Regions from separate parts of the Pseudoalteromonas sp. Z9A4 genome, predicted to be linked through region 1. Evidence: predicted binding sites of a transcription regulator. Region 1 holds the regulator's gene; the other holds the start of a gene.
What was found. The regulator sigma-54, encoded in region 1, starts transcription at its own class of promoters, with help from an activator protein. The targets are predictions, from matches to a motif close to GTTGGCACGNNNNTNGNNT.
Positions count from the first base shown of each region.

Region 2: the regulator sigma-54 is predicted to act here: its motif matches at 6,844-6,862, upstream of GQR54_RS00760 (EF-hand domain-containing protein).

Region 1 covers NZ_WTLA01000007.1:101,803-109,844, reverse strand. The annotation lists gene rapZ (RNase adapter RapZ) at 1-523, opposite strand, end outside; gene ptsN (PTS IIA-like nitrogen regulatory protein PtsN) at 542-994, opposite strand; gene hpf (ribosome hibernation promoting factor) at 999-1,286, opposite strand; gene GQR54_RS07730 (RNA polymerase factor sigma-54) at 1,313-2,812, opposite strand; gene lptB (LPS export ABC transporter ATP-binding protein) at 2,882-3,607, opposite strand; gene lptA (lipopolysaccharide transport periplasmic protein LptA) at 3,604-4,149, opposite strand; gene lptC (LPS export ABC transporter periplasmic protein LptC) at 4,139-4,693, opposite strand; gene kdsC (3-deoxy-manno-octulosonate-8-phosphatase KdsC) at 4,690-5,241, opposite strand; gene GQR54_RS07705 (KpsF/GutQ family sugar-phosphate isomerase) at 5,242-6,213, opposite strand; gene GQR54_RS07700 (calcium/sodium antiporter) at 6,217-7,185, opposite strand; gene GQR54_RS07695 (ATP-binding cassette domain-containing protein) at 7,441-8,042, shown strand, end outside.
Region 2 covers NZ_WTLA01000001.1:165,343-173,384, reverse strand. The annotation lists gene sohB (protease SohB) at 62-1,078, opposite strand; gene GQR54_RS00780 (VolA/Pla-1 family phospholipase) at 1,179-3,635, opposite strand; gene GQR54_RS00775 (YciK family oxidoreductase) at 3,842-4,588, shown strand; gene rluB (23S rRNA pseudouridine(2605) synthase RluB) at 4,670-5,542, opposite strand; gene scpB (SMC-Scp complex subunit ScpB) at 5,539-6,129, opposite strand; gene GQR54_RS00760 (EF-hand domain-containing protein) at 6,281-6,802, opposite strand; gene GQR54_RS00755 (exonuclease III) at 7,030-7,461, opposite strand; gene xthA (exodeoxyribonuclease III) at 7,702-8,042, shown strand, end outside.

The DNA.
Region 1 (8,042 bases):
TTGGTATGCCGTATTTAAAACCAAATGATTCAAACGTGACAATCAGTTGCTTATCTTTTTTACCTAAAATCTTTTCACGAATAGATTCAGCAAGTTGATGAACACTCAAATCAGTCGTGTCTATCATAAAGTCGGCGCGAGTGATTAATACATCAAGTAATTCTTTTTCTTTTTTGATGGCTAAATCAAGAGGCAACGAGTCAATTGATAGTGGGTGTAATCTACGAGTTTCAGAAAAACGTTTGATCAATGTTTGATCGTCGCTATCTAAATAAAATAACGTAGGGTTTGCAAAGCCTGGCAAGTATTCAAGAATATCGTTAAATTCATCTTGTTGTTTAGGGATGTTACGCACATCAATGCTAACAGCAATTTTATCGTAGCTATCAGACACACTGCGAACTAATGAAGGAAGCAAGTTAACTGGAATATTATCTACGCAATAATAACCTAAATCTTCTACAACGCGTAAAGCAACCGACTTTCCAGAACCAGAACGGCCGCTTATGATAATTAACTCCATTTAACACCCTTTATAAAACTATGATTGATTGACAATAACTTGGTAAAGCTCAGTATCTGATTTTGCACTGCGTAACTGTTTACAAAAATCTTTGTTGTTTAGTTTATCAGCAATGGTTGCTAGAGTCTTTAAGTGCTGCTGGTTATCGCCATCTGGTACGATGAGTGCGACGAAAATATCAACAGGGCGATTATCGATCGCATCAAAATTTATTGGAGTTTCGCTAACGAGTACTAAAGCCAAAGGCTCTTCTGCACCGCTCATTCTTCCATGAGGAATGGCAATGCCACGCCCTATACCTGTACTACCCAATTTTTCTCTGCTCATTAAAGCATTAAGAATATCTTGTTGCGGTAGGTACGGAAGTTTGTCGTGAGCAAGTTCGCTAATGAACTCTAAAATTCTTTTTTTGCTATTAAAAAGGACCGCAGCTTTGCTGCAGTCCTGGCATATAAGTGAGCTTAATTTCATCATATTAGTGTCGAGCAAGCTTCTCTTTGTGTTTAATTACTTGTCGATCGAGCTTGTCGATCAACGAGTCAATGGCGGCATACATATCTTGATGTTCTGTAGAGGCAAATAGCTCAGCACCGCTTACGTGTATCGTGGCTTCTGCTTTTTGGTTTAATTTTTCTACATCGAGAATGACATGAACATTATTAATATGATCAGAGTGTCTTTCTAGCTTCGCAAATTTAGTATTAATATAGTCTCTTAGTGAATCGGTTAATTCTACGTGGCGACCAGTTAAGTTTAGTTGCATAAGCATTACCCTCTTAGTTTAGCGTCTTAAATCAAACTTTTACGTTGATTTGACGGTGGAATAGACAGAGATTCGCGATATTTTGCGATTGTGCGTCTCGCTACTTTAATTCCTTGCTCAGCCAATATATCCGCTATTTTGCTATCACTCAATGGTTTTACTGAGTTTTCTGCAGCGATTAATTTTCGGATAAGAGCACGTATAGCCGTAGATGAACATTCACCACCGTTTTCGGTGCTTACATGGCTTGAGAAAAAGTATTTTAGCTCAAATATACCACGGGGTGTGTGCATATACTTTTGGGTTGTTACGCGCGAAATCGTTGATTCGTGCATTTCTACCATTTCAGCAACATCATTTAAAACCATTGGTTTCATGGCTTCAGGGCCGTGTTCAAAAAAGCCTTGTTGTTGCTTAACAATGCAATTGGTTACTTTTAATAGCGTGTCATTTCTACTTTCTAAGCTTTTAATAAACCATTTAGCTTCTTGTAAATGCGAGCGAATAAACTGGCTGTCACCACTGGATTTTACAGTGCGAGACATTGCTGCGTATTGGCTATTAACACGAATTTTAGGCATGCTATCTGGGTTTAGTTCAACAACCCAGCGGCCTTTTATTTTTTTAACTGACACATCAGGAATAACATACTCAGATTCTTCTCTTACAATAGTATCTGCAGGTTTAGGGCTAAGAGTATGTATTAATGTCATTACTTCTTTAAGCTCTTCTTCTTTGAGCTTAGTTTTCTTCATTAATGTACGATAGTCACGAGCAGCTAATAAATCAATATGCTCGGTTAAAATCATTTTTGTTTCATTAATGTAAGGTGTTTCTTTGTCAAACTGGTTAAGCTGAATACACAAACACTCTTGTAAACTACGCGCAGCAATACCGACAGGATCAAACAGTTGGATGCGTTTTAATACAGCTTCAATTTCATCAAGTTCGACTTCGTTATCATCTTCGTTTTCTTGATTAAAGCTTTCTAAAATCTCTTCGCAGCTTAGTGTTAAAATACCTGAATCATCGACGGCTTCTACAATCGCAATAGCAATAGCTTCGTCTGTAGGGCTAAATGGCGTTAGTTGTAACTGCCACATTAAATACTCATGGAGCGTTTCAGTAGAGGCGCCTTGGTATATTGACTCGTCTTCAGGCATTGGACCTGATGATGCTGCAGGGGCGGCACTCATGTACTCATCCCAGCTAACATCCATAGCCATGTCGTCACTTAGCGTGTCTTTTGCAAGTGCTTCACCACTATCTTGTTCATATTCGCTTGGAGCATCATCGGCAGATGCGCTAACAGTTATGTCATCGGTATCAGCTTTTTGCTCGTTTTTACCTGCAGCGTCTTCTGAATAATCTGCCTCTTCAACCTCTAATAGCGGGTTGCTGTCGAGAGCTTCTTGTATTTCTTGCTGGAGATCCAATGTACTGAGTTGCAACAAACGAATAGCTTGTTGCAGCTGTGGAGTCATTGTAAGTTGCTGGCCCATGCGCAGCTGTAGTGATTGCCTCATGTATCTCTAACAATCCTTTTATGTTGTTATAATTAATACTAGCAGATGCTTAAAGACATGGCGTAAATGTTACAGCCTAAATTGCTCGCCTAAGTAAACATCGCGTACTGTTTTATCATTTAATACGTGTTCTGGAGTACCTGATGCAATCAGCTCCCCATGAGAAACAATGTAGGCTTTTTCACAAACATCAAGGGTTTCTCTTACGTTATGATCGGTAATCAATACACCAATCCCACGATTTTTGAGATGTTCTATTATTTTCTTTATATCTAATACCGAAATCGGGTCAACACCTGCAAATGGTTCATCCAATAATATAAATTTAGGATCGGCTGCCAGCGCACGTGCTATTTCCACGCGGCGACGTTCGCCACCCGATAATGCCATACCTTGGCTATCACGAATGTGTTGTATGCTAAATTCATCTAATAATTTATCGAGCGTGTCTTCTCGGGCTTGCTTATTTAACTCTTTGCGTGTTTCTAAAATTGCCATTAAGTTTTGATAAACAGTCAGTTTTCTAAAAATTGAAGACTCTTGTGGTAAGTAGCCAATGCCTAATCTAGCACGACTATGCATAGGTAAAAGAGTAATATCGTTATCATCGATAGAAATTTTACCTTTGTCGCTAGGTACAAGTCCCACAATCATATAAAACGTGGTGGTTTTACCTGCGCCGTTAGGACCAAGTAAACCAACAATACTGCCTGCTTTGACTTCAAGGCCGACGTTTTTGACAACTTCACGACCTTTATAGCTCTTTGCTAATAGTTCTGCTTTTAATGTACTCATGGCTGACCTTTATCGTCTTTTTTACTTTTTTTAGTTTCGATAGGCACTAAAATAGTGTGAACGCGGTCAGTTGAGTTTTCATCTTTTTCGGCACTGATTAACTGTTGTTCTATATCGTAGGTAATACTTTTAGCATTAATTTTTTGTCCTGCTTGCGATACTTCTGCATTACCAACGAGCGTTAAAAAACGTTTAGATACATCGTAACGAACTTCGTCTGCACTGGCGCTCATAGTTGTGCCATCTGATTGCTTCTCTTCAAAGCGAGCAGGGCTACCCGTGGCAATTAATAGTTGCTGGTTATCACCAAGTTCATCGCGCTTATGTACTTCGAGGCGGTCTGCTGTAATTCGGCGATTACCGTGAATAATCTCAACGTTTTTCTCAAAAATACCCACGTTAGCTTTTAATTGGCCTTCTTGCTTATCGGCGCTTATTGAAATTTGATTTGCAGCAGGTTGCGAGTTTTGCTCTGCAGCACTACTATTAAACGCTAGTATAAGTGTAGGAATAATAAGTGATTTTAATATTTTATTGGTCATAATATATGGTTCGCGTATGGTTAATTAGTTTTATCACTTCGGTTTTTAAGTCGGCTTCTAGGCCTTTACCAGTGATTTTTAAATTGGGTCCGGTGATGATAACGGGTTGCTCCGAACGCATTGTTAATAGCTTTATATCTACCTGAATATTATCAGCATTGATTTTGTCTATCATGGCGTTATCGGTTAAGTTTTTGGCAACCACATTACCTTCTAAAATTAATTGCTTGTCTTCGTATAATGTTGCTTCGTCTGCATTTATTTGCCACGTTTGCTTTTCGTTATATAAAGTAAAAATGGGTTTTTCAAAAAATGTAAAACCTAATTGCTGATATAGCTCCATTTTAGCAGCAGTGACTTTGTGGCTAATTTTACCTTGCTCGTCATAGGCTGTTTGTTTGAGTTCAATAGCTATGTAGTCAGGTTTTGCAATAACTTCAGGCTCAGCCTGAGGTGCAACATTAGTTTGTGTAAAATAAGGGTACCAAAGCCAAACCATACAGCTAATGAATAAAACGCTTAATATTATGCGCGCTGCATTCATGAACTAGTGCCTTGTGTAGTTAATGCTTTACCATTTTCAAGCATGAGCAGGTCGGTAAGCTCTCTCACTGCGCCAAAGCCGCCAGGCATTTGCGTTACATAGTGTGATAAACGTTTAATAAGTGGATGGGCATCATTTACTGCAACAGCAAAGCCGACGAATTCCATAACGGGCATGTCAGGACCATCATCACCGATATAAGCAATTTGTTCATCACTAAGGTTGAGTTTATCTTTTAGCTCTTGATAGGCAATGAGCTTATTTTCTTGGCCTTGATAAATATGCTGTACGGTTAAGCTGCTCATACGTTGTTGCACTATTTGTGAATGACGACCAGTAATTACAGCAACTTCAAAGCCACTGTTTATAAGCGCTTTAATGCCAAAACCATCTTTTGTATTAAATGCTTTTAGCTCTTCACCTTGATTACCAAGATAAATACGGCCATCAGAAAATACACCATCAATATCGCATATAAGTAGCTTTACTTTTTTAGCGCGTGCTTTTGCATCATCGCTCAGCGGTTGATAGAGTTCTTCAAATTGCATTTATAACACTCCTGCTTTTAATAGGTCTTGCATGTTCAATGCGCCAATAGGCTGATTTAGCTCATTGACAACGATTAAGCCATTTATACGTTTGTGTTCCATAATATTAAGCGCTTCAGCGGCTAAAATATCTTGCGTAGCCGTAGTACATGACTTAGTCATAACAACATCTATTTGTGTTGTATGAATATCAATTCTTTGCTCTAAAATACGACGTAAATCGCCATCGGTAAATAGGCCTACTAATTGCTGATTATCATCAACAATGGCTGTCATGCCTAACCCTTTAGCAGACATTTCAATAAGGGCGTCTTTAACTGTTTGTGAAACGCTAATAATAGGTGTATTTACGCCGCCGTGCATAACATCTTTTAAAGTGAGTAATAAGCGCTTACCTAAACTACCACCTGGGTGAGATAACGCGAAGTCATCAGCAGTAAAGCCGCGAGCTTCTAATAATGCAACTGCCATGGCATCGCCCATCGCAAGTGTTGCAGTGGTACTTGATGTAGGAGCTAGTCCCAATGAGCAGGCTTCTTTTTCTACTTTAATGCACACATGCACATTAGCAAGGGTCGCCATGGTTGATTGCGTATTGCCAGTCATCGATATCATTTTGGCACCAAGTCGTTTTAAAACGGGAATGATATTTAAAACTTCGCTGGTCTCACCTGAATTAGAAATAAGCATAACCACGTCATTTTTAGTGATCATACCTAAATCACCATGACTTGCTTCACCAGGGTGAACAAAAAATGCAGGACTGCCAGTGCTTGCAAGGGTTGCTGCTATTTTATTGCCAATATGACCTGATTTACCCATACCAATGACAATAATACGGCCTTCACAGTCGTACATTAATTGGCATGCGTTATGAAAATTCTCATCTACATATTGTGCAATATCACTAAGTGCTTGGCGTTCAACATCTAAAACGCGAAGGCCTTGTTCAATAAAATTTAGCGTTGCCATTATTTACCCTACTTGACTAAAAATATACCCTTGGTAACCCAAAAACGCTATTAGCAATAAGCCGCCTTCTACTCTATTGATACGTTGGGTGCCTCTAAAGTTCAATGACATAATAATAAGAGCAAGTGTTGCGCCAATCATAATTAATACGTCTCGGCTTACTAATGATGGGTCAATGGCAGAAGGGTTAATAATACCGGCAAGTGGTAATACCGCTAGAATATTAAATATGTTTGAGCCAACAATATTACCTAGTGCTAAATCATCTTCATTTTTAAGTACACCTGCAACCGAAGCGGCAAGTTCAGGCAAACTAGTACCGATGGCAATAATTGTTAAGCCAATGACTAAGTCGCTTAAGCCGAAGTATTTAGCAATATCTACAGCCGAACCTATTAAAAAATGAGAGCTAACAGGTAGGAGTATCATGCCGACAACTAACCAAAATACCGCTTTTTTCGTAGGTACATCGTTAGGGACGTCGTCGCAGGCTTCTGAGACAAATGGGTCATCTTGGTTTTTTGCACGCATAGATACAATAATTAACCCACCGATGAATACGATAAAGCCAACCAAAAGTGCAACACCTTCATTAAATGAAAAGTAGTTATCTGAGAACACATACCAAGTAGCTAAAGATACGAGCATCACTAATGGCATTTCACGTTTTAATGTACTTGATGAAACTGAAAGAGGGCGAAATAGAGCAGTGATACCTAACACAAGTAAAATGTTTGTAATATTAGAGCCAACAGCATTGCCAACCGCTGTGTCGGTTTTGTTAGCCAGAGCGGCAGAGGCTGAAACCATCATTTCGGGTGCTGAAGAGCCCATAGCTACCACGGTTAAACCAACAATAAGTGTAGGTACACCAAAGTTTTTAGCAAGAGCCGCAGCGCCATAAACAAACCTGTCTGCACTCCAAACAAGAGCTGCAAAACCAAGAATTAAAATAACAAACGAGGTAACCATTGTGTTAAGCCAGTTATACAAAATACGGATGGCGCGAATAGTAACAAAAGCCAAGATGAAAGTATAAATAAAAGAGTAAGGTCAACTACGTAACAATGCTGCTTTTAAACAGCTAATTTAAAAATTTAAGCCGGGGTTAAGCTGTTTTAAGCGAGTCTTATAATCCTTTTCATGGATGTATTACAAAATCTTACGAATTGTTTTTTCCATCTTTGACAAAAAAGCTTTAAAATAGGTGCACTAGTGAACATTTTTATGGAGAGCGACTTGTCGCAATCAATAGTAGAAGTCAAGGATGTTAGCTTTTCGAGAGGCAATAGAACTATATATAAAAATATGAGTTTTAGCGTTCCTAAAGGTAAAATTACTGCGATCATGGGGCCAAGCGGAATTGGCAAAACCACTATGTTGCGTTTAATTGGTGGTCAGCTTAAACCAGATTCAGGTGATATTTTATTTGAAGGTGGCAGCATTCCTAAAATGTCTCGTAAAGAGTTATACGAAGCACGTACTAAAATGAGCATGCTTTTTCAAAGTGGTGCGCTGTTTACTGATATGTCGGTATTTGACAATATTGCGTTTCCTATAAGAGAGCACACAAAGCTGAGTGAAGACCTTATTCGATTAGTTGTATTAATGAAATTACAAGCGGTTGGGCTACGTGGCGCTAAAGATTTAATGCCCTCTGAGTTATCGGGCGGTATGGCAAGACGTGCTGCACTTGCGCGCGCTATAGCACTTGATCCAGAGCTAATCATGTACGATGAACCATTTGCAGGACAAGACCCTATTTCGATGGGCGTATTGGTTAAGCTAATTAAGTCGCTTAACGAAGTATTGGGTTTATCGTCTTTAAT
Region 2 (8,042 bases), on a different contig from region 1:
ATCCATCAAGGTTTTTTTTCGAGTCAAAATAATTAAACTGAATCCTAAAAAAGATTCTAATCTAAGGATTTAACGACTTAAACTTAGAAAGTAAGTTTATTCCCACTTTATTTACACCACTACTCAAGCCAAGAGCTAGCTTATCGCTCAACCCTTTTTTAACTTTGTATTTAATCTTATAAATTTGGCGCTCATGTTGCTGCTCTAGCAATGCATCATCACTTGTTTTTATAACATCTACCAAGCCTTTATCAATCGCTTGAGTTGCAAACCAATGCTCACCTGTCGCAACTAAGTTTATATCTAACCTTGGGCGTTGAGTGCTTACAAACGTTTTAAATAAATCATGTGTTTGTTCAATTTCTTCACGAAATTTTTCACGGGCCTTATCTGTGTTTTCACCAAATAAAGTAAGTGTGCGTTTAAATTCACCTGCTGTTATTTGCTCAAATTCAACATCATTTTTCTTTAATATTTTATTAAAGTTAGGTATTTGAGCTATCACACCAATAGATCCAACTATTGCAAAAGGCGCTGCAAGTATCTCGTCCGCGACACACGCCATCATGTAACCACCACTTGCTGCCACTTTATCAATTGCAACACTCAGAGGAATACCCGCACTTTTAATACGCTGTAACTGAGATGCAGCAAGTCCGTAGCCATGTACAACACCGCCACCACTTTCTAAACGAATAAGTACTTTGTCTTTACTTGGATCGGCAATAGAGATAATAGCCGTTATTTCTTCTCGTAAGCTTTCTACTTCGTGAGCGTCCATACTACCCACAAAGTCAATTACATATAAACGAGGTTTAGGCTCATCTTTATCTGCTTTTTTACTCTTTGATTTAAGTTGTTTTTGATGCGCTTTAAGCTCTTTTTTACCCAGCGTATTTTGTAAGAAGCTTTCTTTAAGTTCAACTAGCTGCTCTGATATATCGTCAATTTGTATTTCACCTTTTTTGGCCTTTGGCTTAACTGCAGCGCCAACTATTAGCATTAAAATAACTGCTATAGCGATAACAAAAGTAACTGTTTTAGCAAAAAACAAACCGTATTCGTATAAAAATTCCAACTGGTTTCTCCATTTATAAATTTCAGCTAATTTAGCATGCTTTAAAGCAAAAAAAAGCCACTTTTCAGTGGCTTTTAAAGGTTAATTATTTTACTGGTTATTAATCAGTCACAACCTCAGGGTTGAAAACTAATAACATCCGTCCACGAGAAGCTAAATAAACAGCTACTTGCAACTGCATTTCTGCATTAGCGGCAGCACTGCCTTCAACAGTTGCAGCCTGTGCAGCATCTTGAGCTGGTGTTAATATAGAACCATGATGCCCTTTAGTGAATTTAACTAAATAGCTTGCCGGTGCTTCACTCAAGGCTTGCGAAGAGCTTACTGTTTCAAGACCCATCAAGTTAGCTAATGGAATTGTGCCAGAAATAGGATTGTTAGCTGCCATTGGTGGTATCACTTGGTCAGGCTTGTTATCAACACCATCACCCACAACAACATTAGTATAAACAGGAGTACCTAATGCTTTCACAGTGGCTGCGTAGTTCGTTGGGTCGCCACTATCTAGAGCTGTTTGCGCCGCAAAAGCAAACTGTGTAAATACACCTTGAATGTTAGTAAGTTTAGTCGTTTCACCCGCAGTGGTAAGTGATGCAATATATTCGTTGTAACCACATGTCAAGTAAGCTTCCATGTCTGGTATTAATGAGCCACAGTTAGAAACTGCATCTCCTTGTAAGTATGCAGTAAATTCATCAGCTTCTGTCGTACCCGCTTGTGAAAGTACTGAACCTTGAATAAATGGACCAAACGCAGCAGATTCAAGTAAGAAGCTTGCTATACCGCCACCACCACTTGCAAGAGCTACCGTGTTTACATTAAATAGCGGATCAAGCGTTTCTGCCATTGGCGTATTAGCTTGAGCAATAAATGCTGGAGCAACAATAGAACCTAACGAATGCCCAATGTAGGTAACGTCTTTACTATTAATAGTTGTATCGTTAATAAAGTTTAAGCCTAAACGAAGGCCTAATAAATCAGCAGCCGATTGACGTAAGCTATCACGTGCAACAAGTAATGAACTTAAGTTCATGTAACTAAGCACAGAGCCCGTTGTAGCATTAAAATCGTCTGTTCCATCATCATCAGCATCTATTCCACGCTCACCATGGCGAGGATGGTCTATTGCAACTGTAGCAAAGCCCTGAATTGAAAGCTGCGCCGTTAAAGCGAGCATACTTTCTTTTTGTGTTGTAATGCCGTGTTGCATAATAACAACAGGCCAACCACCTTCTGGGATACTTTCAAGCTCAGGTAAACCATAAACTGAACGATAAATATTTATATCAGCTAAAATTGGCTTTGTGATTTGTACAGGTATAGTCTCATTGCTTTGAGCTAGTGGAACTGGGTTATATTTAGTTAAATGCCGAGTAATATCTATTTTTGGATAGTCATGTAGACGGGTATTTATTTGCTGACAAACGTCTTCATAAGGCCCTTCGTCAAACATAGTTGCATCAATATCTTCTTCTTTACCCTCATCTCGTAACTTTTGATCCGCGGCTAACTGATTTAATACTGCAACAGGGCTTGAACACATTGCTTTCCAGTATGTGTCATTCAAAGCACTTATATCTGTACCTGTTGGTGTGCCTAGATACATTGGTAAAGTAATTTCACCTTTAATGTATTCAACAGCATCAAATGGTGCAAAAGTAGCTATATCTGGAAAATCTAAAAAATCTTTAACCGTTTCTTCAGACTCTGTGATAGTTATTTTTGGTATGGTTGCAGGATTTCTCAAACTACCAGCTAATAATTGTTTAATGGTACCAAGCACTGGCCCTGCAGACTGAATAGTCATTGCGCTAGAAAAAATAATATCGTCTTTTGAAATGTCACCTGAACTAACCACTACATTTTCGTAGCTATTTACAGCTCCTTGCAAACCAAGTTGAGCATCTGTAATTAATGGCGCTTCTTCACTCACGGAGGCATAAGTAGATGAAGGCTCAATAGAACGACCTAAAGAATCTTTAAGCCCTGTAGTTAATACATTGATGTATGAGCTACCGGCTGTAAATGGTTTTAAAGGAATAATGGCAACGGCATCACCTGAGGCCTGAGTTACAAAGTCAACGCCAAAAGTAAGCTCGCCAACCAGTTTACAAGCTGTTCCAGCAGCGACTACAGAACATTCTGCGTCGGTTAAACTCGCACCCATTACAACTTCAAAAATCCTTACTGTACCAGGGGTCCCCGCAGACGCTTCATCTAAACTAACATTTGGTGGAAATGTTAAATCAATTTTATAAGGAACCTGCGAAGACCAACCGTCAAGCGCACCTAGTGCAAGTTGAGGGTTTGCATAAGCCGCGCGAGAAACAAAAATATTATTATCATCTGTTTCATCTGGCAGATTTAGAGTCCCGTCTAAAGTACCACTGAGTAGTAAATCGTTAGGTACCGATAAGATACCTGCTGCAGGATCAAATGTAACTGTTGCTGTTGGGACAACTGGTGCTGTGTCATTTTTGACATCTGTTAACGTTTCTCCACCGCCACAACCTGCTAAAGCAGCTGTAACTGAGAGTGAAAGTAGCATTTTTTTCATATTGTTGGCTCCGCACGTATTTTATTTTTATAGTGTGTTTAATCAGTATATTAAGTTAAAACAATGTAATCAGGTTATTAATGAGACATTAGACCAGTTAAACTTAACGTAAAGTTTCTATTTTCGCCACCTAATTTTACAATAAATTCGATTACTTCACGTTTCGCTATGTTAAAATCAAAAAAATTATATGAATTGGTACTTTTATGCACACATATCAAGCAGCTGAAAACGCACTTAAAGATAAAGTTATTTTAATAACAGGCGCCGGTGATGGTATTGGCCGAGTTGCAGCAATTACGTATGCAAAATACGGCGCTACAGTTATCTTATTAGGAAAAACAACTAATAAACTTGAATGTGTTTACGATGAAATTGTTAATGCTGGCTACCCTAAACCTGCAATAGTCCCTATGGATTTAAAAGGCGCAACGAAGCAAAACTACCGTGACCTTGCTGCAACAATCGAATATCAGTTTGGACGCCTTGATGGGTTGCTTAATAATGCAGGTATTTTAGGGTCACTCGGTCCGCTTGAACATTTTTGCTCATCTACGTTCGAAAACATAATGAAAGTAAACGTGACTGCACAAGCAATGATCACTAAAGCACTTTTTCCTGTTCTTCGTAAGTCTAATAATGCATCGATAGTATTTACGTCATCAGGTGTAGGCCGCAAAGGTCGTGAATTTTGGGGGCCTTATGCCATCTCAAAATTTGCAGTGGAAGGTATGATGCAAACATGGGCATGTGAAGTAGGTAAAACGAATATTCGTGTAAACTGTATTAACCCAGGCGCTACTCGCACTTCAATGCGAGCTGCTGCATATCCAGGTGAAGATAGAGACGCGCTTGCTACACCAGAGGATTTAATGCCTACATATTTATATCTAATGAGTGACGATTCTAGTGAAGTTAATGGCGAATCGTTAGATGCTCAAGTAAAAAAGTAATTTAGAGTTTAAATAATTTAAACAGCACATTAAAAAAGCCGCAATTAGCGGCTTTTTTGTGTTCAATAAATAACTAATTGATTATTTACGTTTAGTCGGCTTAACACGCTGATTGTGTTTTTTAACTGCTTTACGAATTTGGTTGATTTTAGCGCGTTTATCTTTGCGTTTTTCAGGCATAACAGAAAGCTTAGTTTGTGTTTCGCGGCCTAATTTAACGGTTTTACGCAAGTAGTTTACTGTTTCTAAATCATACTCCATCCAACCACCTTGTGGCACGCGCTTATCAAGCTCTAGTTTACCGTAACGAATACGAATAAGACGAGATACTTCCGCATCTTGGGACTGCCATAAACGACGAACTTCACGGTTACGCCCTTCATTTAACGTTACGTTAAACCAACGGTTAACACCTTCGCCACCCATAGGGGTTACAGTCGTGAATTTGGCTGGACCATCTTCAAGTTCAACACCACGTAGTAAGTTTTTAACCGTCTCGTTGGTTACTTCACCAAATACACGTGCAGAGTATTCACGCTCTACTTCATAGCTTGGGTGCATTAAACGGTTTGCCAGTTCACCATCGTTTGTAAAAAGCATTAAACCCGATGTATTAACGTCTAGTCGACCGACCGCAATCCAGCGATCGCCATCAATACGCGGAAGTCGGTCAAATACAGTACGACGCCCTTCAGGATCTTTACGTGTACTTAATTCACCTTCTGGTTTGTTATACATAATCACACGACAGATTCGGTCTGCTTTTTCTTCGATTTTTACACTGTGTCCGTCAACACGAATCAAATCGGTTTCTTCAACACGGTCACCTAACTTTGCCACTTTACCGTTTACACTAACGCGGTTTGCGTCAATGTATTTTTCCATTTCACGGCGTGAGCCTACGCCTGCACGGGCTAAGACTTTTTGTAACTTTTCACCTTGTATAATACTCATTCGGATGGTTCTCTCACAGAAGGATCGCTCAATAACTGGTTAATTTTACTTTGCTGCTCTGTTGGCAACGCAGGTAAATTTTCAAGCCCAGTTAACGAAAAATAATCTAAAAATTGCTTAGTAGTTGCATATAAAGCCGGCTTTCCCGGAACCTCTTTATGCCCTACCACTTTAACCCACTCTCTTTCGAGTAAGGTTTTAATAATATTCGAACCCGTAGTAACACCTCTTACTTGCTCAATTTCGCCGCGTGTAATGGGCTGCCTGTATGCAATAAGTGATAATGTTTCCAGTAAAGCACGCGAGTATTTTGGTGCGCGTTCTTGCCACAAGTTATTTAACCAAGGGCTTAAACTACTGCATGCCTGAAACCGATACCCACTACCAACTTCAACTAAGCGAATACCACGAGTTTGAAAATGCTCTTGTATTGTATCTATTGCTTCATTTATTCGCACCATAGAAATAGCTAAATCTATTAATACGATGTCTTTGAGGTGGCGTTTACTAACAGGCTTATCTGCAACAAAAATAGCTGCTTCAATGATCTCAACTAGTTGTTCATCACTAATTCGCCGACCCGCCATACACACTCTTAACAAATAAAAATACACAGCCATCTATTATGACAGAACAACACCAAACTAGGAAAATATATCTATCAAATAACTAAATTTAAAACACAAAAAAGCCAGTGACTAGCACTGGCTTTAATCTTACTTACTAAAATGGTAACTATTAGTTACTTTTAAAAGCTTCTAATGCATCATCTTCAGCTACTGCGTTACCGTATTTTTTAATGTAACCCATAAACTCGCTTTTACTGATGCGCTTATCTTGGTTTTTATCCATGTAACCAAAATGATTTGAAATATCATCATCGTTACCTTCAACTACCGAGATATAGCCATTGCTGTCGTTATCTAGACTTGCAAAGCTGCTTTCAATTTTATCGAATTTAGTAATTTCAGCTTTAAATGCCGACTCACTTACTTCAGAATCAGTGGCTACTTTGCCATTATTAAGCTTCATATAAGTGTTAAATTCTTTGCGGCTAATTTCGTTATCCATATTGGTATCAATATTTGAAAAATGGCCCCAAATGCTATCGTCATCAGCTTCAACTTTTGAGATGTAGCCATCGCTATCATTATCTAAACTTGCAAAGTCACTGTCTATTCTTTCAAGACCTTGATTAGATGAACAAGCCGCTAGGCTTAATGATGCTAGAATAGTGGCTGCTAATGTTAACTTTTTCATAAGACGTATCCTTCGTAATTAATTAAATGTCACCCTAGTTAATACAATTCGGATGCCAACAATAGTTAAACCAAATAAATCAACAGCTTAACGATTTTATAGTATGTTTATTAAACACTTTCAATAAGTTAAGCCTGCAAGCTTTGCAAACACCCTTGTAATTTTTGCAAAAAAATACCTGGTAAAAACCAGGTATTTCAATTTTACTTATATAGTTAAACTAATAATTAGATTGCTGCGTTTTGGTAGCGTTTAACAAACTCAGTAACGTTTTGACCATTACATTTTAATGAGTTTAGGTTACCAATTTTTTGACGAACAGGTGCTAAACCTTGTTTTAAAGCCGTCATACATAATTGAGTTTCTTGCTGAGCGTCTTTTGCAAATACTTCTACTTTCTCAACTGATGCGTTGCGTAATGTCGTTTTTTTAGCAATATCACGAATATCTTCACCATTACATAAAATGCTTTTAGAAAAACGAGATAGGTAAACACCGTGCTGGGCAGCTTCTTTACGAGCAACGCTAAAGCCTTCGTTTGCACTTAGTACACATAACTTAGACTCAATTTTGTTATCTTGGCTAAAGTAAGTATTGCTTTGAGCTGACGCAGTTGCAGATGCTAGTAAAGCAGTGGCTAAAAGTAGTTGAGTTTTCATGAGAGATCCTATTTGAACGAGCTAAACAAGTGAATTTCGCGCATTATATATTCAATAAAGTTAAGTTCAATTGAATTTTTTATTTATTTAAATAATTAATATTGTATTCACAATGTTTAAACTTTACCCACCAATTGATCAACATTTGTGCAGCTATTATCTCAATTCAGTCATGTTATGTACGCGTATTTACTGATACAATTTAATCTATTAAATAGAACCAATTTTAAGGTAAATTTTATGAAAGTGATTTCTTTCAATATCAATGGTCTGCGTGCTCGTCTTCACCAATTACAAGCAATTATCGACAAGCATCAACCAGACGTTATTGGCTTGCAAGAGATTAAAGTTCACGACGAAGCATTCCCATTAGAAGATGTACAAAAAATGGGATATCACGTCTACTTTCATGGTCAAAAAGCGCATTATGGCGTAGCTATGTTATGCAAAAAAGAGCCTAAGTCGGTCTTAAAAGGTTTTGCCACCGATACAGATGAATCGCAAAAACGCATGATAAGCGTCACTGTTGAACAAGAAAACGGTCGCGACCTTACTGTTATGAATGGCTATTTCCCACAAGG